Linked DNA regions of Cellulosilyticum sp. I15G10I2. The protein of the gene in region 2 binds, or shares a complex with, the protein of the main gene of each other region. Links are inferred from orthologs where the notes say so. Each region holds a gene or a part of one and is shown on either strand. Other genes may lie near its edges.

Evidence for each region.
Region 1: the proteins of tsaD (region 2) and tsaB are in contact, whole or in part, in a solved structure (PDB 4WQ4), measured with the Escherichia coli proteins. The link is inferred for Cellulosilyticum sp. I15G10I2 from one-to-one orthologs.
Region 3: the proteins of tsaD (region 2) and tsaE are in contact, whole or in part, in a crystal structure (PDB 6N9A), measured with the Thermotoga maritima proteins. The link is inferred for Cellulosilyticum sp. I15G10I2 from one-to-one orthologs. Residues at the interface, in WP_004082750.1 of Thermotoga maritima: Cys10, Asp11, Arg49, His50, Leu82, Gly84, Gly135, Gly136, Glu154, Thr155, Leu156, Asp157, Asp158, Ser159, Glu162, Asp165, Lys166, Arg169, Leu170, Tyr175, Lys213, Thr214, Leu217, Tyr218, Gln221, Arg222, Asn324; in WP_004082108.1 of Thermotoga maritima: Leu37, Gly38, Lys46, Lys57, Val59, Lys60, Ser61, Thr63, Phe64, Thr65, Leu66, Met67, Val69, Pro71, Tyr82, Arg83, Leu84, Asp86, Asp88, Phe89, Asp93, Ile128, Asp130, Glu131, Arg134.

What each region holds. Positions count from the first base shown.
Region 1 is NZ_FMMP01000006.1:221,109-228,764, reverse strand. The notes cover bases 4,783-7,656. They hold tsaB (tRNA (adenosine(37)-N6)-threonylcarbamoyltransferase complex dimerization subunit type 1 TsaB), read right to left. Parts: upstream 6,638-7,656; coding sequence 5,927-6,637; downstream 4,783-5,926. Other genes in these bases: rbr (rubrerythrin), read left to right, coding at 7,239-7,656; tsaE (tRNA (adenosine(37)-N6)-threonylcarbamoyltransferase complex ATPase subunit type 1 TsaE), read right to left, coding at 6,634-7,062; rimI (ribosomal protein S18-alanine N-acetyltransferase), read right to left, coding at 5,503-5,937; BN3326_RS01085 (copper amine oxidase N-terminal domain-containing protein), read right to left, coding at 4,783-5,275. Outside these bases: ilvN (acetolactate synthase small subunit), read right to left, coding at 1-355; BN3326_RS01090 (Lon protease family protein), read right to left, coding at 617-2,965; more of BN3326_RS01085, read right to left, coding at 3,110-4,782. UniProt on the Escherichia coli protein: Required for the formation of a threonylcarbamoyl group on adenosine at position 37 (t(6)A37) in tRNAs that read codons beginning with adenine.
Region 2 is NZ_FMMP01000014.1:67,030-74,702, reverse strand. The notes cover bases 4,783-7,673. They hold tsaD (tRNA (adenosine(37)-N6)-threonylcarbamoyltransferase complex transferase subunit TsaD), read right to left. Parts: upstream 6,791-7,673; coding sequence 5,774-6,790; downstream 4,783-5,773. Other genes in these bases: BN3326_RS14035 (ribonuclease Z), read right to left, coding at 7,365-7,673; BN3326_RS14040 (DUF6715 family protein), read right to left, coding at 6,783-7,343; BN3326_RS14050 (PIN/TRAM domain-containing protein), read right to left, coding at 4,783-5,753. Outside these bases: BN3326_RS14080 (class I SAM-dependent methyltransferase), read left to right, coding at 1-385; BN3326_RS14075 (DUF1540 domain-containing protein), read right to left, coding at 498-818; BN3326_RS14070 (2-oxoacid:ferredoxin oxidoreductase subunit beta), read right to left, coding at 959-1,822; BN3326_RS14065 (2-oxoacid:acceptor oxidoreductase subunit alpha), read right to left, coding at 1,823-3,499; BN3326_RS14060 (N-acetyltransferase), read right to left, coding at 3,744-4,187; BN3326_RS14055 (VanZ family protein), read right to left, coding at 4,287-4,649; more of BN3326_RS14050, read right to left, coding at 4,695-4,782.
Region 3 is NZ_FMMP01000006.1:215,789-223,416, reverse strand. Bases 1-2,846 are described here. They hold tsaE (tRNA (adenosine(37)-N6)-threonylcarbamoyltransferase complex ATPase subunit type 1 TsaE), read right to left. Parts: upstream 1,715-2,846; coding sequence 1,286-1,714; downstream 1-1,285. Other genes in these bases: BN3326_RS01060 (ECF transporter S component), read right to left, coding at 2,538-2,846; rbr (rubrerythrin), read left to right, coding at 1,891-2,481; tsaB (tRNA (adenosine(37)-N6)-threonylcarbamoyltransferase complex dimerization subunit type 1 TsaB), read right to left, coding at 579-1,289; rimI (ribosomal protein S18-alanine N-acetyltransferase), read right to left, coding at 155-589. Also shown: more of BN3326_RS01060, read right to left, coding at 2,847-3,101; BN3326_RS01055 (FprA family A-type flavoprotein), read left to right, coding at 3,560-4,768; BN3326_RS01050 (CBS domain-containing protein), read left to right, coding at 4,855-5,283; BN3326_RS01045 (hypothetical protein), read right to left, coding at 5,465-6,520; aconitate hydratase AcnA, read right to left, coding at 6,885-7,628. UniProt on the Escherichia coli protein: Required for the formation of a threonylcarbamoyl group on adenosine at position 37 (t(6)A37) in tRNAs that read codons beginning with adenine.

The DNA.
Region 1 (7,656 bases), on a different replicon or contig from region 2:
GAGTGTCTATATCTATTATTCTAACATTAAATTGTCCAGTAAGATCTTTTATGTGCGGCAATAATGCTTCTTGGCTTCTAACTTTTATCAAGGCCAATTCTCTTATAATATCATTCTTAACATCTAAGTGTTCAACTTTTTTGATATCTACTAATTTCTCGACTTGCTTTTGTATTTGATAAATAGAATCCTCATTTTCTGTTATAGAAATAGTAATTCTTGATATCCTGGGATCATGGGTTTCTTCACCTGCAAAACTATTTATATTAAAACCTCTTCTTGTAAATAGCCCTGCAATCCTAGCTATTACGCCATAATTGTTTTCAACAAGTACTGACAAGATCCTATTTGTCATCTTCATTCCCACCTTATAAGTTATATTCTCTCTATATATTACGCTATAATCGCACTGTTTATTTCTATAAATAAAAGAAAAATAGTGGTAAATTGATATTATGCATTATATGGAATATTATATCACAAATATTTATTATATAAATATATTTATTCAATATCTGAAAAAATTTCATCATTCTAGACAGATTTATAGCAAAAAAAAGGACTTCTTGTCAGATTTCAGAAGTCCCCTTGATAGATATTTTACTATTTTTAAAACCTAATGCCTCTGTTGATTGAACTTAATTAACTTTTCCTGTACACACTTAGCTATTTGACTATATTCATACCCTGTTATGATTGTCATGCCTTCCTCAATCGTTGAAATGGCATAAATATGAAATAAATTCATTTTTACCGCATCTACTATTTCATCTTCTAACATAAGTTCTTTTTTATTTTGAATAGGGATGATAACCCCTTCATCGCCTTTAAGTCCTCGCTCTTTACATACTTTGAAAAAACCTTCTATTTTTTCGTTTACGCCTCCTATTGGTTGTATTTGTCCATACTGATTAACAGAACCAGTAGCCGCAATATTTTGTTTAATCGGCACGTGAGATAAACTTGATAATATAGCATATAGCTCTACACTAGAAGCACTATCACCATCTATACCTGAATAGCTTTGTTCAAAACAAATGTTACAATTTAATGAAAGCGGCATATCTTGCGCAAAATGATGGCCTAAAAAACCAGTTATAATTTGAATACCTTTCGTATGGATGTCTCCTCCAAGTCCTGATTCTTTCTCGATATCAATAATACCTAACTTACCTTTATAGGTTGTAGCAGTAATTTTCACTGGTCTTCCAAACATATATTCATCTATTGTATAAACGGCAAGCCCATTAACCTGACCTATTTTCGCTCCTTGCGTATCAATCAGATAAACATTGTTGGAGATTTTTTCATCTATCTTCCGCTCTGCCTTAGCTTTGATTTTCTCTCGTTGTTTAATAGCTTCACTAATACTTTCTTCATCAATAATCTCTTTTGAATAAATACTACTTTCTCTAACAAGATCAAGCAAAGTACCAATATTAGCAGGCAGCTTCTTTGGATTTTGAGTTATACGACTTCCATATTCTGCAATCTTAAGCACCCCTTTTAAGTTTACAGGGGGTAGTGATTCTTTATCGCATATTACCTTGATCATATTGGAAATGCTATATATTTGCTCTTTAGTATTATCGATTTGATCATCAAAATCAATTCTAATTTTAAATAACTTTTTAAAGTCATCATCATAGTTATAAAGGGCATGATACAAAGTATAACTCCCCAGAAGTATCAATTTAATATTAGATTTTAGAGGTTCAGGTTTAATAGAAGACGCAGTAGCAAGGTTTAAATCTTCTGGATTTTCTACATAAATATGCCCTGTTTTCAGCATTTTTTTAATAGCATGCCATCTATCTAAGTTTTCAATGATATTTTGAGCCCTTAATATAAGATATCCCCCGTTTGCCTGATGAAATAATCCTGATCGTATATTTGTAAAATCACTGTGTAGCATATTAAGTTCTGTATCTAAAAGCACTTTTCCCGTTAAAGTATACTGATCCAAATCACTATCTGTAATAACAGGGGCACCTTGCAGGCCGCTATGATCAACCAATAGATTTACACGATACTTTTTAACTAATTTTTTAACCTCATTTACACCAGTCCATGGAAACAGTTGTTTGATTTCTTTATTGTTTTCTTCTGCTTCAGACCCAAACAAATTTAAGTGTTCTAATAGATCGTCACAGACGTCATCCAAGTAATTTATGATTTGTGAAGAGAGCTTATACTTTCCTTTTAGATGTATAAATATAGCGCCTACTTCATTTAAAAAGATTTCTTTTTCCATATCATCTAGTTCCTGTAAACATACTTTTTCCTTTAGATTAATTCGCTCTGTCATTTCATCAGCTAAAGTATTAAGCTGACTTAGTTTATTATCCAATGAATCCTTCTGTTTTTTTGATAAGTTATTATACGCTTCCTTTGTAATAATATCTCCATCTTTACCTAAAGGTGCAAACCCAATACCCTCCTTAGTTGATTTAACTAATATATCTAACAACTGAGCTTTTTCATGAAGTTCCATAAGAAACTTCTCCTTTTCATCTTCTAGCTTATCTAATATAAGCTGTCTCTTTTTGTTAACCTCTGTACTTTGGAATATTATAGGTAATTCATGTATAATAAATTGGATAAATTCATCCATATCTTGCTTAAACTTTTTACCATTGCCAGCCTTTAACAATATAAGACGAGGAGCTTCGGGACTTATAAAATTATAAACATAAATAATATCTTGAGGAATGTTTCTGCTAAGTGTTTGTTTTTCTAAAAAATTCATTATTGAACTTAACTTCCCCACTCCGGATTCTCCACATATATATATATTGTAGCCTTTGGCATTTATTTTTAATGCTAATTCTAGTGCATTTAGTGCCCCTTCCTGCCCAATTATTCCATTACTACCTGGTAATTCTTCTGTTGTAGTAAAGGAGAAATCAGAAGGTTGATATGAAAGTTTAAGTTCGTTCCATTTGAGCTCGATATTATTATTCATATGGTTCCCCCCCTACTATTACTATATTCAATCAGCTTGATTAATTTCACAAAATCTTACATATTATTATAATATTCCTTTAGTTTCCGTATAATTCTACAATAAAATAACAGTCTAGCATACTATGCCAGACTGTTATTCTATCTACTTACTCCATTCACTTTTCGGAATGAAACCTATGAGCACTGGAGCCGATGATCCATTTGGAAGCATATACTCAAATGTTCTTGTCTGTCCTGCCTTTATGGTTCCGAGAACAGCTGATTTTGTAGTCTCTCCCGCAAAGAAGCCCTTTGCAGGCATAAGATGTGTCCCTCCATCCTGCCACTTAATTGCACCTCTAAATATATCTGCTCTTGGATTCAATATAATACCCATATCTTCCCCAGCAGTTATGGTAATATGATAGGAAACACCAAAATTGCCTCGATTTTGTACCATTTCTCCCGTTATAGCATCATAACCATTCACCCAGTCAGTAGTTCCTCTGCCTATAAGAAGTTTTTGCGCACTACCCTGTTCTAGATTGATTTTATAATAGATATTAGTCGTATCAAAAGTTCCTCTTGGATGAGTATCTTTTTCTAACAATGGCATATTTACAATCATATCTATTGTCGTTTTTTCGCCTATAGCAGCCGCTGTAAATGTTATTTTACCATCTGTTAGTATGTCCATAAGTCCTGATATACATTGTCCTTTTAACCATCTTCTACTTATTGAGTCATAAATATATTTCTTTTCACCAGGGTTTAAAGTGTGCTCTTCAAACGCTGATCCTCTTAAATAGTCTTGTAAAAGTACTTGGCCTATAAAAAGAGAATCTTCGCTTGGACCTTTTACCGTTTTATTTTGAATAATCATTTTTACAGGCTGGTCTGTTGTGTTTTCTGCAACTAATACAAGTCTTTTATTATCTAAAGTGTTTTCTGTAGACTGAAAATCATTAATATGATGTAATAGAATTCTTCCATTTCCAATAATGCTGTCTCTATAGAGAATTCCCTCACGCTTAACAACCTCAGGTGAATCACTCATCATGAGCGTTCCTTGAAGCACACTTTGATCATAAGGAAAAACTTCCTGATAGGATTGATAATTAACACTTTTAAAATTATCAATAATATCCCCGATGCTGCCTTCTGTAAACCTATACTCAAGCTCACTTCTTAGAACCTTTTCTGTTATGTGAATAATCAATTCTTTTTTGTCACTCATATTGCCATAAGCATCTTGAAGTTCTAAAGTAATGACATACTCTCCTTCTGCAAACAATGCTTTAGGTTTATCTATAGTTGCTTTAGATGAAGGCTGATCGAGTCGCCTATACGTCCATCTTTCAGATTGAATCTTTTCCCATGCTTCGTTTTCATATTCATATGTAAATGCTATATTTTCACCTTGTGCATATGCATCTTTATGCACTGCTAAGTGCGTTACTACAGGTTTTTCATTCGGTGCAATAAATACTATCTGTTCAGCCCATTCACTCCAGACCCCTCTATTATTTCTCACACGAAGGGCAATTTTATAACTACCCGCTCTTGGCGTTTTAAACATATTTTCAAGCTTCGGAGCGTTTAACTTTGGATCATCATTAATCATCCAAATCTTTTCTACTATAGAGCTTCCCGTTAAATCATAACTTGTGTCAATAGACTTTACAGCCTGCCCCGCAATATAAAATTCCTGATCAAAACTAAATTGTGCTACAGGCTTAATTTCTTCACCACTAGATTGCACAATAGATATCAGCCTAATTGTGCGATCTATTTCATTAAACTCAGTTGTAAGGCCAAAAGTTTCACTCATAAACCTTATAGGCAGAAGTGTTATATCATTTTCTATAATAGGTGGCTGATCAAGGGTGACCTTCTCCCCATTAATAGTTGCTGTAACTGCGCCTATCTGCACCACAACAATTTTCTGTCCTTTTGTAACTGAAACTTCTCTTGTCTCATTATGCCATACAACCTCAGCACCTAAAACTTGATCAACTACAAAACGAAGTGGCAGAAAAGTTCTACCTTTGATAACTTTAGGAGGACTAAGGAGCGTATACACCTCTCCGTTTACCTTAGCAGCATTTGAACCTAGCGTAAGATTTATCTCGGTAGTCTGAAAACTCAGTGAATCCTCTAAATCAATACCTGAATCTTCTATCACTTGTTCGTGCTCATTATATATTTGTTCATTTATTTGCTCACTCATATTATGTATCGGGTCATTAGTTGTTTCTGCTGCAAAAATATTATGACTTCCAAACAGGACAGAAACTACTAATAACACACTAGCTAGTTTTCTTTTCATCTCTTACTCCTTTATTTCATTTATTAAATATCTATCACACGGACACCATTGTACCATATTTATACATTTATTAAATTAATTGCCCTTACTTTGTGGGTAAAAAGTAACTTGTTTGTAACATATGGATTTACTTTTATACAGTTATGTAATTTTTATACAAAAAAATAAACTAGACTTTTAATAATTCATCTAGCTTATCTCCTGTATTTATAAGATTCAGTTTAAACTTAGAGCTGCAGTTGCATAATAATGGCATCTTCTGTTGGTATTTGATAGTAGTTTTTGCGTAAGGCAATCGCTCTAAAACCATAAGATTGATAGAGGTTTTGGGCAGCCTCATTGCCTGCTCTTACCTCCAGTGTTATCGTGTGTACTAACTTTTTAGCCGCCTCACTTAATAAGTGTCTAAGCAATATCTTACCTATTCCTATCCCTCTATAGTCTTTTGAAACAGCAATATTTGTAACTTCTCCTTCTCCCAAAACTATCCTCAGTCCAGCATAGGCGACTATTTTCTGATCCAATACTACAACACAATAAAACGCTGATAAATTATTAACTTCTTGTTCTAAAGAGGCTTTAGACCAAGGTATGCTAAAACTCTCACACTCTATCTGATAAACAGCCTCAATATCTTCCATTAACATAGATCTAATCAGCATTTTTAATCCTAGCCTCACGCTCTCTTTCAGCTTGTGACTTTCTAAGATACATCGGCACAAAGTCTGAAGCTGAAACCGTATTGCCTTTTTCATATTCTTTCTGAGCAATATCTACCAATACCCCAGCTCTTTGAAGATTAAGATAACTTGGCGCAAAGGCTGCATTATCTCCGAGTTCTGCTTCTATTTTATCTCTATACTGCCATACTGCATCTCCTAAAAAAATGATCCGCTCATTTTGACTACCAAGCTCTTGTAATAATTCATCTAAATCTATGGCATTATAATCCATAAGCCGTAAAAGTTCTTTGTCTTGCCACTTATAAGAAGCTGTATAGACTTGGTTTCTTCTTGCATCCATAATTGGACATATCCGATCAGGCGTATATGTTATATTATAAGCCATCACATCAAGAGTAGGTACACCTATCACAGGAATATCTAATGCTAATGCTAACGCTTTAGCTGTTGTCACCCCTATTCTAAGTCCAGTAAAAGATCCTGGACCGCTTGTAACTGCAATAGCATCAAGCGTGTTAAGTTCTAGACCTATAAGATTTTTTAGATGTTCCAGCATAGGCATAATCGTTTCTGAATGGGTCAGTTTATGACAGATATAATATTCTCCTATGAGTTTATTATCTTTTATATAAGCTATGCTTCCCGCTATACCCGACGCATCTATTCCTAAAATATTCATAACATCTTCTCCTTTACAGTAATTATTCTATAATCAAAACCTTTTGTTAAATCTTTTTCTATAGAGATCCATTTAGCATTTTTAGGAATAACTTCCTTTACATTATTTGCCCATTCAACTAGACATACACCTTGTCCAAAAAAATAATCTTCATAACCAATCATTTCAAGTTCATCAATATCTTCTATTCTATACATATCAAAGTGATAAAGTGGCATGTTGCCCTCGTACTCCTGTATAATCGTAAAAGTAGGACTCGTAATATGTTCTTCTATACCAAGGCCCTTGGCAAAACCTTTAGAAAATACTGTTTTGCCAACGCCTAAATCTCCTATTAAGCAATAGACTTCACCAGCTCTTGCTTGTTTGCCTAGTTGATAACCCTGTTCTAAAGTTTGTTCTTCTGATAATGTTTCGTAACAAATCATACCTTCATCCTCTCAATCCTTTTTATACCTATTAACTCATTTTAATACTAGGTTTTGAAACTTTCAACTCATTTTATAACCTGTACGTAAAATATTACCATATATTAGCTAATTATGCATAATATTTCGTTTAAGAGCAAATAATGACTTCATATATCATAAGGAGGTAAATAATGAGCAGATTACAAGGAAGTAAAACTTTATCTAATCTTATGGCAGCTTTTGCGGGAGAGTCTCAAGCTAGAACAAGGTACGACTTATACGCTGAAATTGCTTATAACGAAGGTCATCAGTATATTCACTCTATCTTTGAAGAAACTGCAAAAAATGAAATTGCACACGCTAAAATGTTTTTTGACTATCTTACAAACGACTTAAAAAACGGCACTTTTCCTGTCAATACCGAATACCCCATCGGCATGTTTCATACGATGGAAAATTTACTTTATGCCGCTGCTGGTGAACAAGATGAAGCAACCAATGTCTATCCTGCTTTTGCCAAGATAGCTGACGAAGAAGGTTTTAAAGATATTGCGAATACATTTAAAATGATCTCTGAGATTGAAGCGCATCATGAAGCTAGGTTTATGC
Region 2 (7,673 bases):
TTATAATGCCAATATTGATTGCCTCGTTGGCGAATCAGAAAAGCTTCCTATAGCTGATAATAAAGCAGATTACGTTTTTGCTAATATGTATTTACATCATGTTAAGACTCCTAGAAAAGCTATTTTAGAAATGGTCAGAATTCTTAAATCAGGCGGTAAACTAATCCTTACTGATTTAGATGCCCATAACTTTCACTTCCTTAGAGAAGAACACCAAGATCGTTGGATGGGATTTGAGCGCAGTTCAGTTCAAGAGTGGTTCTTATCTGCAGGATTAAATGAAGTATGGGTAAACTGCATTGGTGAGAATTGCTGTGCCAGCTCCCTAAGCCATAATGAGGAGGCGTGTATTAGCATTTTTATAGCTTGCGGCGTAAAGATATAATAAACAGCATTATATATACTTGTAGTCGTATATTATTAAAGAAGGAAGTCATCCATGTGACTTCCTTCTTTAATATTTTTTAGATATCAATAGACAAAAAATCTAAGCATTTTCATTTTCGTTCAAAACTTAAGCAATCTGTTTCACTGTAGTGCTCTGCTTCCTTTAAGCTCCCCACTTCTATCTCTTGCAATGTACAATGTCTCTTTGCATGATACGCACACGTATTAACTTCACACAAAATAACATCTGTTTCTCCTTTAGATACTTCCTCGTGGGCTAAATTACTAAACTCTGACTGTTCCTGGTAGGTTTCACAACAAGTTGCTTCTGTTATTTGTGCACCAATTCCTCCTATATTAAGGACATGAGCACCACATATTTTTTCTTGATTATAATAACATGAACGTACGCTGCAGTTTATTCTAGGCATTTTATTCTCCTCCTTTTCTTACTACATACACGTTATTATAACTTAGCTAGATTTATTTTATACTTACTCTCCTATAATTAAACTCCTATAAATATATGAAGTCCAAACTATAAAGCTACTTAAACGCTGCGACTTTATAATTATCTGAAGTCTTCCATATATTTTTCGGCTTCTTTTGGCTCCCACTTTCTATCTACTAGGGCATCCCCTTCTTTTAAGTAACTTATTTTATCCATAAAAGTATCTTTCTCTTCTCGGTAAAGCACACCTATGGGTATGCCATGATCTCCCCACTCCATAGCTTTCTTCATTGCTTCTATTTTATTGGTTGGATCGTAGTCTGAGGTGTCTAAACGATAAACCCTATCCTTATACCATCTAAAATTATTAATATGATTAAATACAACGCAAGGCTGAAGCACATCGATGAGAGCGTAGCCTTTGTAGTTAATAGCTTCTTTTAAAATATTCACAAGATGCTCTTTATCTCCTGAAAAAGATCTTGCAACAAATCCACAGCCAGCAGCAATTGCAAGCAGCAGCGTTTGTAAAGGTTCCATTTTATTGCCATCGAACTGCATACTAGTCTTTTGACCTTTTGCAGTAGTAGGCGATGCCTGCCCCTTGGTCAGGCCATATATTTGATTTAAGTGTACAACATGTGTAATATCAACATTTCTTCTCACCCCATGGATAAGATGATTGCCTCCCTCCCCATAAGTATCACCATCACCTGAGTGTATAATGACCTTCAAATCCTTATTGGCTATCTTTATTCCCTGAGCCGGGGGAACAGCTCTGCCATGCAGTCCATTAAACCCATTAGCATTAATATAATGAGGGGTTTTAGCTGCCTGACCTATGCCAGAAACTATAACGACTTGATGGGGTTTTAGTTCAAGTTCTGCAAGTGTTTGTTTGAGTGCTGGAAGAATACTATGATTTCCGCAGCCTGGGCACCAAGACACTTCATCTTGTGAATCATATATCTTTATATCTAACATTTACAGCACCTCCTTTTTTACTCTTGTGTACACTGTATGCGCACACATCTGCCTGCCGTCATAATTTAATAGGCTATGATCCATAAAAATACCTGTCTCTTGTCTTATGAGTCTTGCAAGCTGTCCTTTATAATTCATCTCAATATTGATTAGTTTTTTTGCATGCTCCGAATATTTTTTTAATAGTTTGATTGGAAGCGGGTATATATCTCCAAAAACAAGCGCTCCAACTGAGATGTTTTCTTTTTGAAGCAGCTGTGTGGCTTCTCTTATAGGGCCATACATAGACCCCCATCCTATAAGCAAAATTTCTGGCGTCTCAGATCCAAAATAATCCGGTTCCTCCATCTCAGATTGTATTAACTTAAGTTTTTTCATCCGTTTATTCATCATCGCTGTACGTACTTCCGCAGATTCAGTTATATGTCCATATTCATTGTGCTCATCACTATCTATAAGGACTACAGCGCCATCTATTTTCCCAGGTATAATTCTAGAAGAAACGCCGCTCTCAGCTCGCTGATACCGCTTATAAGTATCATCCCCCAATGTCTCTTTACTTGCAAAATACCTATCAATACTTACTCTATTAAAGTCATAAGGTGGTATTGTTTGTGTTGCATCAGCCAGATATTCATCGGTAAGTATAATAACCTGTATCTGATATTTATCCGCAATATTCAAAGCTCTTGCCGTTTGGTAAAAAGCATCTTCTGCATTTTTTACTGCAAGCACCATCTTAGGATATTCTCCATGTCCTGAGAACATTACAAAGTCCAAGTCTCCTTGTTCTGTACGGGTGGGAAGCCCCGTTGCAGGCCCTGGTCTTTGAGAATCAACGACAACAATTGGTATTTCAGTGATCCCTTGAAGACTCATCGCTTCTACCATAAGAGCGTAGCCGCCTCCAGAAGTCCCAGTCATCGATCTTACCCCCGCATAGGAAGCACCTAAAACCATATTAATGGCTGAAATCTCATCTTCTACTTGTTCAACTACTATCTTAGCATCACCCTGCCGCTTAGAAAGTTCTGTCATAATACTTGTTGCTGGCGTCATAGGATAGGACGCATAAAACCCTACTCCACCCGCCAGTGCTCCAAGCGCAATGGCACTATTTGCATTAATAAGAATATGATTGTCTTTTTCTGGCTTATCAAGCTCAAACTTCTTTTGGACGTAATCAAAACCTTTTTTAAAAGCCTTAAAATTAGACTCTGCTGTCTCTTTATCAAATTTTTCATTAAATATTTCCATCACGCCATCAACTGATTCTCCAAAAAGTTTAAGTAATGCACCCGCTGCTACTGATCCTGCCGCTCTTTGATTATTAGTCTCTTTTGCAAACTTTGCCATGGGGATATGTATTAACTTGTTGTTATTTATTTCTATAGCTTCATCGCATATAATCACACCCCCTTCACTAAGTCTCTCTACATGCAACTTGGCAGTCTCTTTATCTAGTGCAATAATAACATCTAAAGCTGGCCAATGTGAGTTTATATATTCTGTGCCAAATCTAATTTGAATAAAATTATGGCCACCGCGAATTCTCGACATATAGTCCTTATGAGAATGAATAAAATAACCCTTACGCTTTAATAATTTTTCTATTAATATACTGAGAGTATCCATTCCTTGACCTGCAGCCCCTCCAATTAAAACATTATATTTCATCCCAACACCCCACTTAGAAGATTTTAATACACAATACGTATTACAAGTATCCTACGTATATAATAAAATGTATTCCACAAGAGGCTTAGTTTATCCCAAATTAATTTTTTCTTTTAGCTATTCTTAAACACATAACTTGGACATTGTTAAAAATATATGCTTTAACTACATACATTTTCAAAAATAAAAAAGGAGTTCCAAATACCCCTGTATGTTTTAAGGTTATTTGCAGAACTCCTTACATTTATAAAATACTACTTTTAAAAGACATAATATATTCTGGTTCATTGGTTTCTTCATTTAGCTGCTCATGTTTAAAAACAAATCCAACTTTTTTATAGAAATGAACAGCTTTTTTATTTTCTTTATAGACTGCTAATGTTAACGTCTCATATTTCCCCTTGACATATTCAATTAATTTCCTTCCAATTCCATCTCCCTGAGCGTCTCTAACCACAAACAATGCGCCTATATATGCTCCACTCAATATACTAATAAATCCTTTTATTTCACTGCCCTCAGAATACACATAAGTTTCAGCAAGTGGCAGATACTTTTCTTTAACAATTTTATAACTTTTTAACCAATATTCTTCTGATATAAATTTGTGCGCTTCAATAGTTGCTTCTTTCCAAATCTCCATAATTCTATCGACTTCATGTTCATTTGTTTTTATTCTTCTTATCATAATAAATTGCCTCTTATTTTTAATTTAAAAACTTAATCGCTATACTACACATTTTTATTCCTTATTCAATAAAATATTATTTTAAATCAGTAGCTTCTATTAATACTTATAATTTTTTCTAATCATTCTAAACAACCAACTCGCAGCCACTACCCCTAATATATCTGCCGCTAAATCCCTAAATTCAAAAGATCTAGCGTCTGCAAAAAGCTGCAAAACTTCTGTTAGAAGACCAAAGGCTGATATCCCTATCAGGGCATAAATAAAATCAGGCAGCTTCTTCTTATACCTGTTGTACTCAAAGTAAAAACAAAAGGTCAATACAGCAAACATACCGAAGTGAACTAACTTATCAAGCCCTGGTATCCCTGGATGTGGTACTGCTCCCCCAGGCATAAGTATTCCAATTAGAATAAATATTGTCGAAGCCAGCGTTAACTTGTAATATTTTATAATCCTCATTCTGCTCTCCTTAATTTCTATCTTTCTCCATAAATTTAGTACCCTCTAAGCTTTAAGCACCTTAGCAAAGATCATTCTGCCTGCCGACGTCTGAAGCACTGTACTCACTATAATGCCAATTGTAGATCCTACATATTTTTTGCCGCCTTCTACGACTATCATAGTACCATCACTCAAATAAGCAAGCCCTTGTTCTTGTTCTTTACCTTCTTTGACAATAGTAACTGTCATTTCTTCATTTGGAAGCAGTATTGGTTTGACTGCATTTGCTAAATCATTGATATTAAGAATTTGAACTTTTTGAAGTTTGGCTACTTTATTAAGATTAAAATCATTAGTGACTACTTTGCCTTGAATTTGCTTAGCTAATTTTAATAGTTTACTATCTACTTCATCTAAATCACTATAATCAATATCTAACACTTCAACGGGAATATCTTTTATTCCCTTAATCTCATTTAATATATCAAGCCCTCTTCTTCCTCTGTTTCTTTTAAGTGAGTCAGAAGAATCCGCTATATGCCTTAACTCATCCAGTACAAAAGAAGGTATAATGACTTTCCCTTCTATAAATCCTGTCATCATAATATCTAAAATTCTTCCGTCAATAATAACACTGGTATCTAAGATCTTGGGGTGAGATTGAGATAATATTTCTCCCTTTTTACTCGTCCACCCTTTAATTTCTTCTTTCTTGAGATGCACGAGATAAATACCAAAACAGCCAAGGCCTAAATAGAGCAGCACAACGAACACTTGCGTTATTTCTTTAGTCTTATCCACTATGAATGCTGTACTTACAAGATTAGCAACTGCCAGACCAATGGTCAGACCACTAATATACATCAGAATTTCCTGCATAGGATATTTATTTAATGCTTTCTCCAATTTAACATAGACAATATGAGCTACTGGAATACTTAATGTAAAAAACATAAGTGCAAAAACAATTATAAATACAATAAGTTCTTTATTAACATATAAATTATTAAGTATGCCGCTCACTTGACTTGGTATAACTTTCATGTTTTCCATTTCAGTAATTCCAAGTCCAATAATCCCTGCTATTAGTCCTGAAAATAAGATTCTTATAATCTTTTTCATTTTGTCCTCCTTTTCGGATATTATTTTTTACCAAGAGGCAGATTTGGCACAGCATTAAGATCCATCCCAGCTCTCTTTCCATCTAAATATTCATAATAAGCTGCACAGCCTATCATTGCTGCATTATCTGTACAAAGTAGTATTTCCGGGTAATATAGGGTAATACCATTATCTTGACAGGCCTCAAGCATTGCCGCTCTAAGTCCCTTATTTGCTGCTACCCCTCCTGCAAGTGCAACTTTATTGATTTGCTTTTCTTTCGCTAACTGAATTGATTTTGTAACCAGTACATCCACTACACTTGACTGAAATGCTGCTGCTACATCTTCTGTATTAAGCGTTTCATTTTTCATATTACAGCCATTAATATAGTTAAGTACAGCTGATTTTACCCCACTAAAACTAAAGTCATATCCCACGTCGAGCATTGCCCTTGGGAATTTAATTGCATCTTTATTCCCTTCTTTCGCAAGCTTGTCTACCTTGGGTCCGCCCGGATAAGATAGCCCTATTGCTCTTGCTACTTTATCATAAGCCTCGCCAGCTGCATCATCCCTTGTTCTGCCTATAATCTCATAACTTGTATAATCTTTAACCATTATAAGATGTGTATGTCCACCTGATACTACCAGACATACAAAAGGTGGCTTAAGCTCTGGATGTGCAATGTAATTAGCAGCAATATGCCCCTCTATATGATGTACTGGAACTAAGGGCTTATCTTTTGCAAAAGCTATCGCTTTAGCTGCAACCACCCCTACAAGTAACGCTCCCACTAAGCCTGGCCCATACGTTACGCCTATTACGTCTATCTCATCTAAAGAGACTTCAGCTGCTTCTAATGCTTCATTAATAACTAAATTTATTTTTTCTACATGCATCCTTGAAGCAATCTCCGGTACTACTCCACCGTATTTTTCATGCAGGTCTATTTGAGTAGAAATAATATTAGATAAAACTTCCCTGCCATTTTGTACCACTGCTGCTGCTGTCTCATCACAAGAAGTCTCAATAGCCAGTACTTTTATGTTATTCATCTTTATACGCCTCCAACTCTTTACTATCTATTTGCGAATCATTCCAACCAGTAATTTTCCATCCCTCAGATGTGTTTTCTAGACTATATATTCTGGTGATATCACCACTATTAATATAATAAAGCACTTTAACTTGTGCCATATTCTCATTATCTAAGTAGATCACTTCCTCAATTTTACTTTCTAAGAGCTTAACCATTTTAATTTGATTTTCTTCTTTTTCCAGTAAAATAGTCTCTGCCTGACTTTCTTTGCTGTTTAATGATAGAATATCCTCACTATATAGATTTCTTATGGTATCACTATAAAGGTCTACATACTCGTCCTGCATTTTTTGGCTATACAAATAACTCATAATTTTATTATGCAGTTCAATGAGTTCTTTGGGTGAACCAGGATAATTTTCCGCTATGTTGTTACGGTCCTTTTGAAGTTCACTGAGTATATCTATATTTCGGCTTTCTCGACTTAAATCTGACTTGCGATTACTTACTATAAAGAAAAAAGAGGCACATAAGGCGATCATAAATAATACCAACAACATCTTCTTCATATCTATCCCCCGCTTCTTATCTTAGCATTCTTCTTCAAATTCTAATGTAGTAGTCATTCTATCATATCCAGCGACTGTATTTGCAAATATTTCTTTAATACCTTCTATATTAATATAAGGGCCTATTAACGCCGGGCTAAAATGTGTAAGCCATAATTTTTTAACGTTGGACACACTCGCAAGCCTAGCTGCTTCACTTCCTAACATGTGTTTATGTTTTTTAACCTGATCCAAATACTCATCTTGTATATACATCGCTTCACAAACAAATAAATCTGCACCTTCTATGAACTCTTCTAGTTCACTAATCGGCCTGCAATCTGTACAGTA
Region 3 (7,628 bases), on a different replicon or contig from region 2:
AATTAATTGCCCTTACTTTGTGGGTAAAAAGTAACTTGTTTGTAACATATGGATTTACTTTTATACAGTTATGTAATTTTTATACAAAAAAATAAACTAGACTTTTAATAATTCATCTAGCTTATCTCCTGTATTTATAAGATTCAGTTTAAACTTAGAGCTGCAGTTGCATAATAATGGCATCTTCTGTTGGTATTTGATAGTAGTTTTTGCGTAAGGCAATCGCTCTAAAACCATAAGATTGATAGAGGTTTTGGGCAGCCTCATTGCCTGCTCTTACCTCCAGTGTTATCGTGTGTACTAACTTTTTAGCCGCCTCACTTAATAAGTGTCTAAGCAATATCTTACCTATTCCTATCCCTCTATAGTCTTTTGAAACAGCAATATTTGTAACTTCTCCTTCTCCCAAAACTATCCTCAGTCCAGCATAGGCGACTATTTTCTGATCCAATACTACAACACAATAAAACGCTGATAAATTATTAACTTCTTGTTCTAAAGAGGCTTTAGACCAAGGTATGCTAAAACTCTCACACTCTATCTGATAAACAGCCTCAATATCTTCCATTAACATAGATCTAATCAGCATTTTTAATCCTAGCCTCACGCTCTCTTTCAGCTTGTGACTTTCTAAGATACATCGGCACAAAGTCTGAAGCTGAAACCGTATTGCCTTTTTCATATTCTTTCTGAGCAATATCTACCAATACCCCAGCTCTTTGAAGATTAAGATAACTTGGCGCAAAGGCTGCATTATCTCCGAGTTCTGCTTCTATTTTATCTCTATACTGCCATACTGCATCTCCTAAAAAAATGATCCGCTCATTTTGACTACCAAGCTCTTGTAATAATTCATCTAAATCTATGGCATTATAATCCATAAGCCGTAAAAGTTCTTTGTCTTGCCACTTATAAGAAGCTGTATAGACTTGGTTTCTTCTTGCATCCATAATTGGACATATCCGATCAGGCGTATATGTTATATTATAAGCCATCACATCAAGAGTAGGTACACCTATCACAGGAATATCTAATGCTAATGCTAACGCTTTAGCTGTTGTCACCCCTATTCTAAGTCCAGTAAAAGATCCTGGACCGCTTGTAACTGCAATAGCATCAAGCGTGTTAAGTTCTAGACCTATAAGATTTTTTAGATGTTCCAGCATAGGCATAATCGTTTCTGAATGGGTCAGTTTATGACAGATATAATATTCTCCTATGAGTTTATTATCTTTTATATAAGCTATGCTTCCCGCTATACCCGACGCATCTATTCCTAAAATATTCATAACATCTTCTCCTTTACAGTAATTATTCTATAATCAAAACCTTTTGTTAAATCTTTTTCTATAGAGATCCATTTAGCATTTTTAGGAATAACTTCCTTTACATTATTTGCCCATTCAACTAGACATACACCTTGTCCAAAAAAATAATCTTCATAACCAATCATTTCAAGTTCATCAATATCTTCTATTCTATACATATCAAAGTGATAAAGTGGCATGTTGCCCTCGTACTCCTGTATAATCGTAAAAGTAGGACTCGTAATATGTTCTTCTATACCAAGGCCCTTGGCAAAACCTTTAGAAAATACTGTTTTGCCAACGCCTAAATCTCCTATTAAGCAATAGACTTCACCAGCTCTTGCTTGTTTGCCTAGTTGATAACCCTGTTCTAAAGTTTGTTCTTCTGATAATGTTTCGTAACAAATCATACCTTCATCCTCTCAATCCTTTTTATACCTATTAACTCATTTTAATACTAGGTTTTGAAACTTTCAACTCATTTTATAACCTGTACGTAAAATATTACCATATATTAGCTAATTATGCATAATATTTCGTTTAAGAGCAAATAATGACTTCATATATCATAAGGAGGTAAATAATGAGCAGATTACAAGGAAGTAAAACTTTATCTAATCTTATGGCAGCTTTTGCGGGAGAGTCTCAAGCTAGAACAAGGTACGACTTATACGCTGAAATTGCTTATAACGAAGGTCATCAGTATATTCACTCTATCTTTGAAGAAACTGCAAAAAATGAAATTGCACACGCTAAAATGTTTTTTGACTATCTTACAAACGACTTAAAAAACGGCACTTTTCCTGTCAATACCGAATACCCCATCGGCATGTTTCATACGATGGAAAATTTACTTTATGCCGCTGCTGGTGAACAAGATGAAGCAACCAATGTCTATCCTGCTTTTGCCAAGATAGCTGACGAAGAAGGTTTTAAAGATATTGCGAATACATTTAAAATGATCTCTGAGATTGAAGCGCATCATGAAGCTAGGTTTATGCAGTTTGCTGATGATATTAAAAATGGTATGCTCTATAAAAAAGATCAAAAAGTTTATTGGAAGTGCTTAAATTGCGGACATGTTCATGAAGCCACTAATGCCCCTAGCCTATGTCCTGTTTGCAAACATCCTCAAGGATTTTTTTATGTGGTTCAAAACCCTGTTATGGGCTAAAATAGTAAGAGCACATCACAATGCACTAACTGCTTTGTGATATGCTCTTACTATTTTTATTTATTTAAACTCACTATGCCCTCATCTTCATTAATAAAACTTCTAAATCTTTTATAAACTACAAGGGTAATAACCCCATTAACACTTGCTTTAATAAGATTAAAAGGAATAATAATAGGCACTAACATTCCCATTACAGCTTCTAAAGGTGCACCTAAGAAAATTGGTGTAAAAATAATATTCCAAACAACCATTGTTGCCGTCATCGTTAAAACACCAGAAACTAATGCGATGATAGCAGCTTTTTTTGTTTTATTACGTTTGTAGATATTACCTGCTACAATAACAAAACTGCCAGTAGCCAATATATGCATCACAATACCTATAATTCCGCTGGCCGCACTAACAGTTATGCCTTGTATAACAGATGCTATAACTGTAACAATAAATCCTGCAAGGGGCCCAAAAGCAAATGCAGCAAAAATAATAGGAATATCAGCTGGATCGTACTCAAGAAATGGCGCTGCTGGAAAAAGCGGAAACCTAATTAAATAAACTAATACAACTGATAGTGCTATCAAAACCCCCATATTTACTAATCTTTTTGTATTATTCTTCATATTTTATCTCCCTCTCATTTTTAATGACAATATAAAAAGCAACCCATTCACTCTACGGGTTGCTGCTAGTATGTATGTTTATTGTACAGACACATTAGTGCGCTATACGATACAACTCTTCTACCATCCAGACTGTATACTGTCGGTTTTGGAATTACACCAAATCAATGCATTAAATATAATGCATTCGCGGACTTTACCGCCGGTCGGGAATTTCACCCTGCCCTGAAGAATTAGATTAACTTTTTATATTCAATTTTAATCTTATTATACGCGATCTGCCAATTTGTTTCAATACCAGATTTATAAAAAGTCAAATATTTTATAGCACCGAGTAGTTGAATAGGTTTATTTTTTACGTTGTAAGATTTTTCATATAGAGGTATACTTTAGATAGATTTTGTTACATTAATATCAAGTCAATAACGCGCATATAAAAAACAGGAGGTATTTGTAGTATGTATAGTATTCAAGAGATTACTCCGCAAGTATTTTGGGTTGGGGGAAATGACAGACGCCTTGAGCGTTTTGAAAATATGTTTCCCCTGCCAAATGGTGTTTCATATAATTCATACCTTATTACTGATGAAAAGACCGCACTGATTGACACAGTGGATACATCAATTGGCGCATTATATCTAGAAAATGTTACCCATGTACTAAATGGCCGAAAACTGGATTATTTGGTGATCAACCACATGGAACCCGATCACTGCGCCAATATCGAAGAGATCGTACGCCGCTATCCCAATGTACAGTTGGTAGGCAATAAAAAAACTTTTCAGTTCTTAGAGCAATATTATAGTCTTAATATGTCTTCTAATTATTTAGAAATCCAAGAAGGTCAGGAGCTAGGGCTTGGCAAGCACACATTACGCTTTTACTTTGCCCCTATGGTACATTGGCCTGAAGTTATGTTCACCTATGAAATATCACAAGGCATTCTTTTCTCTGCTGATGCCTTTGGTTCTTTTGGGGCGCTATCTGGCAATGTATTTGCCGATGAGATAGATTTTGAAAATGTATTTGCCGACGAATCCAGACGCTATTATGCAAATATTGTAGGCCGCTATGGTATGCAGGTACAGGCTGCCCTTAAAAAGTTTACAGATGTAAATATTCGTATGATCTGTTCCGTTCATGGGCCTATATGGCGCAAGAATCTTGCTTATATTTTGGAAAAATATGATAAATGGAGTCGCTACTTACCCGAGAAAAAAGGCGTTGTTCTTTTTTATGCCTCTATGTACGGCAATACTGAAAATGTCATGAATGCCTTAGCGAATAAACTCGCAAAGCGCGGCATACAAGACATACGTCTGTATGATGTTTCAAAAACGCATCCATCTTATATTATCTCTGATGTATGGAAATACAGCCATATGGTTATCGGTTCCCCCACATATAACATGCATCTGTATTTCGTCATGGATGCATTGCTAAGAGAGCTCTCGGCACTTGGACTCAAAAATCGAAAAATTTCTCTTATCGGTAACCATACTTGGTCAAGTGGTGCGATTAAAGGCATGCACGAAATCATTGATACCATGAAAAATATTGAAATAGTTGGTGCACCGCTTGATGTCCGCTCCACACTTAAGCCCGAACGCGAACCAGAGCTCGACGCACTGGCTGATGCGATTTACGCATCATTAACCGAGGCATAACCTAACAAAATGTAAATACATGTATCTTACAATAACTTTTATAAAAAACATCTTGCCAGGGCAATATAAATATGGAGGTGAATATTATGAAAGTAAAAGACATTATGTCAAAAGAAATTGCATTTTTAAAATCAGAAGACTCGATCGAAAAGGCCGCTCAGCTTATGAAGGCTTATAATGTCGGTTCAATACCTGTATGCAGTGGCGAACAAGTCATTGGCATCGTTACAGACAGGGATATTACATTAAGAGCTGTAGCAACTGGTCAGAATTCAAAAGAACAGACAGTTGGTAACATTATGACGCCGCATACTATTGTAGGCAATCCAGAAATGAGTGTTGAAGATGTAGCACAGATCATGAGCAAAAGCCAAATACGCAGACTGCCTATTGTTGAAAACAACTCCCTAGTAGGTATGGTTGCACTAGGTGATATCGCGCTTGAGCCTACTTTCCAAGACAGTGCTGAAGATGCACTAACGCATATTTCCCATCCTGATAACACCCTAATGTAGTTAATCCTTTTAAAAAAATAAGAATAGAGGGGTTTTTTTCAAACCTTTTCTCTATTCTTTATTTTTTATATTAGGGCTTATTCTTTTCAAGAAACTGTTTTTTACTGTTATTGATATCCGTGATTGTTATGACATTAATTTGTTTTTGATTTAACTTCTCATCCCAAACTCTTACACTTTGCTATCTGATAAGATGATCAAGATACTGCTCTATCATAAGTCCATTTTTTAACGTTAATCCTTGACTATTATCTATTTCAGTAATGGCCCTTCCGAGTCCTTTCTCAGCCTCCTGGTCTAAAAAATAGCCCTTTTCTTTCAACAAATTCAGCGCGATATTAAAGATCTGCTTCTTATTATAGTCTTCAAAATCAACCCATATTGGAAATCTATAACTTAGGGCAGGGTCAGCCAATATGAGGTCTTTCATACTGCTTCTTTTACCAGATAGAATAATTGATGTTCTATTTTTATTTTTATCTATAAACTTGATGAGTTCAGTTGTTACTTTTCTTTCTTTTTCTTCATTGATAGATAAATCCCAGTGTTCAATAAATACTAGCTTACCTAAGCATTTATGAATGACATCCTCAATACCTCCTGGTTGATCTATAAGATCAGATAGTTCAGTTTTATGCATCACCACAATCTTCTTAGCTTTTATAATGCCCATACTATATAGCATTTCCGAGAGTATATTTAGTACAGTTTTTTTGCCTGTTCCTTTTTCTCCTGTAAAAATCATATGGTTAAATTTATTGAGATCACTGCCTATACCTAGTTTTTTTCTAGCCTCTTTTACTTTTATAAGTTTATACTGGCTTCTTAAAAAGGCCTTTGCTGTTTCATTAGCTATTAAAGGTTTTAATTTCTTTTCCAGATCAAAATTATTATCATATTCAGCAATATTGACTTTCTCAATATCTTTGGTAGTTATCAAGTTCATCTCATAGACACTCGTGTTTTCTTCTGCTATTCTTATACTTTGATTTCTTATGAGATTTTCTACATAATTCCTTACCATCCTGCCATTTCCAGATTGTGCATCTGCATTTTCATAAATATCAACAAAGCTTTTTTTAAGAGCTGAATAGGCGTTTTTAGAAAGCTTAAAGCCATTAGCTTCAATGATCTTTATAGCTATTTCTAGCAGTTCATCAGGACTATAATCTTCAAAGTTAGTCCATAGCGGAAATCTTGATCTAAGTCCCATATTAATGTCAAAAAAATCTTCCATTTCTTGCTCGTACCCCGCAAGTATAACAATGACTTCCCTTGAATAATCTTCGATGAGCTTTAGTAATGTCTCAACAGCTTCTCTCCCTAGGGAGTCATTTGCAAGTGTATAGGCCTCGTCTATAAATAGGATACCACCTATCAGCCCTATGATTCATCATTTAAAGCTTTTTGTATATTTATGAATTTATCTTTTGCAACTTGATGCTTCATTTAACTGTATCTCCCTTCTGTTTCCAACGACACGCATAGCCCTATATCCTATTAGTCTTTCAGCTTACGCCATGACCTTATCTAATATCCTTAAACCATACCGACGTCTACAATCACTTCATTAAATAGTTTTCACTGGCTTAAGCTTGCTGCTAACAGTCTTCTGCCATTAATTTCTGACGAAGAACCATTGGCAAAATCCCACCATGTCTGTAATAATCTACTTCAATAGCAGAATCAAAACGAACTAGTACGTTAAAGTGCTTTTGAGTGCCATCTGCTGCAGCAGCAATAACAGAAATCGTATCTTTTGGCTTTATGCCGTCAATTATCTTAATGTCAAAGATTTCTTCGCCAGTAAGTCCAAGGCTCTTGGCAGTATCACCTGAGATATATTGCAGTGGAAGAACCCCCATCATAATCAGATTAGAGCGATGAATGCGCTCATAGCTTTCTGCCAATACCGCTTTTACTCCCAGTAAACTTGTCCCTTTAGCCGCCCAGTCTCTAGATGAACCCATCCCATAATCTTTTCCGGCAAGTACTAATAACCCAGTCTTTTCTTCTTTGTATGTCATAGCGGCCTCATAAATGGTCATAATCTCTTGAGTTGGCCAATAAGTTGTATATCCGCCTTCAGTCCCTGGTGCAATCTGGTTGCAAATTCTAACATTGGCAAAGGTCCCCCGCGTCATCACTTCATGATTGCCTCTTCTTGAGCCATAAGTATTAAACTGTCCTTCTTGTATGCCTTGTGCCAAGAGGAATTGTCCAGCAGGCGTAGTTTTACCAATAGTACCCGCTGGCGAAATATGATCTGTGGTAATCGAATCACCCAGCTTTGCTAATACTCGAAGTCCTGAAAGTTCCTTTATCGTCTCCGTTTCCATAGCAAA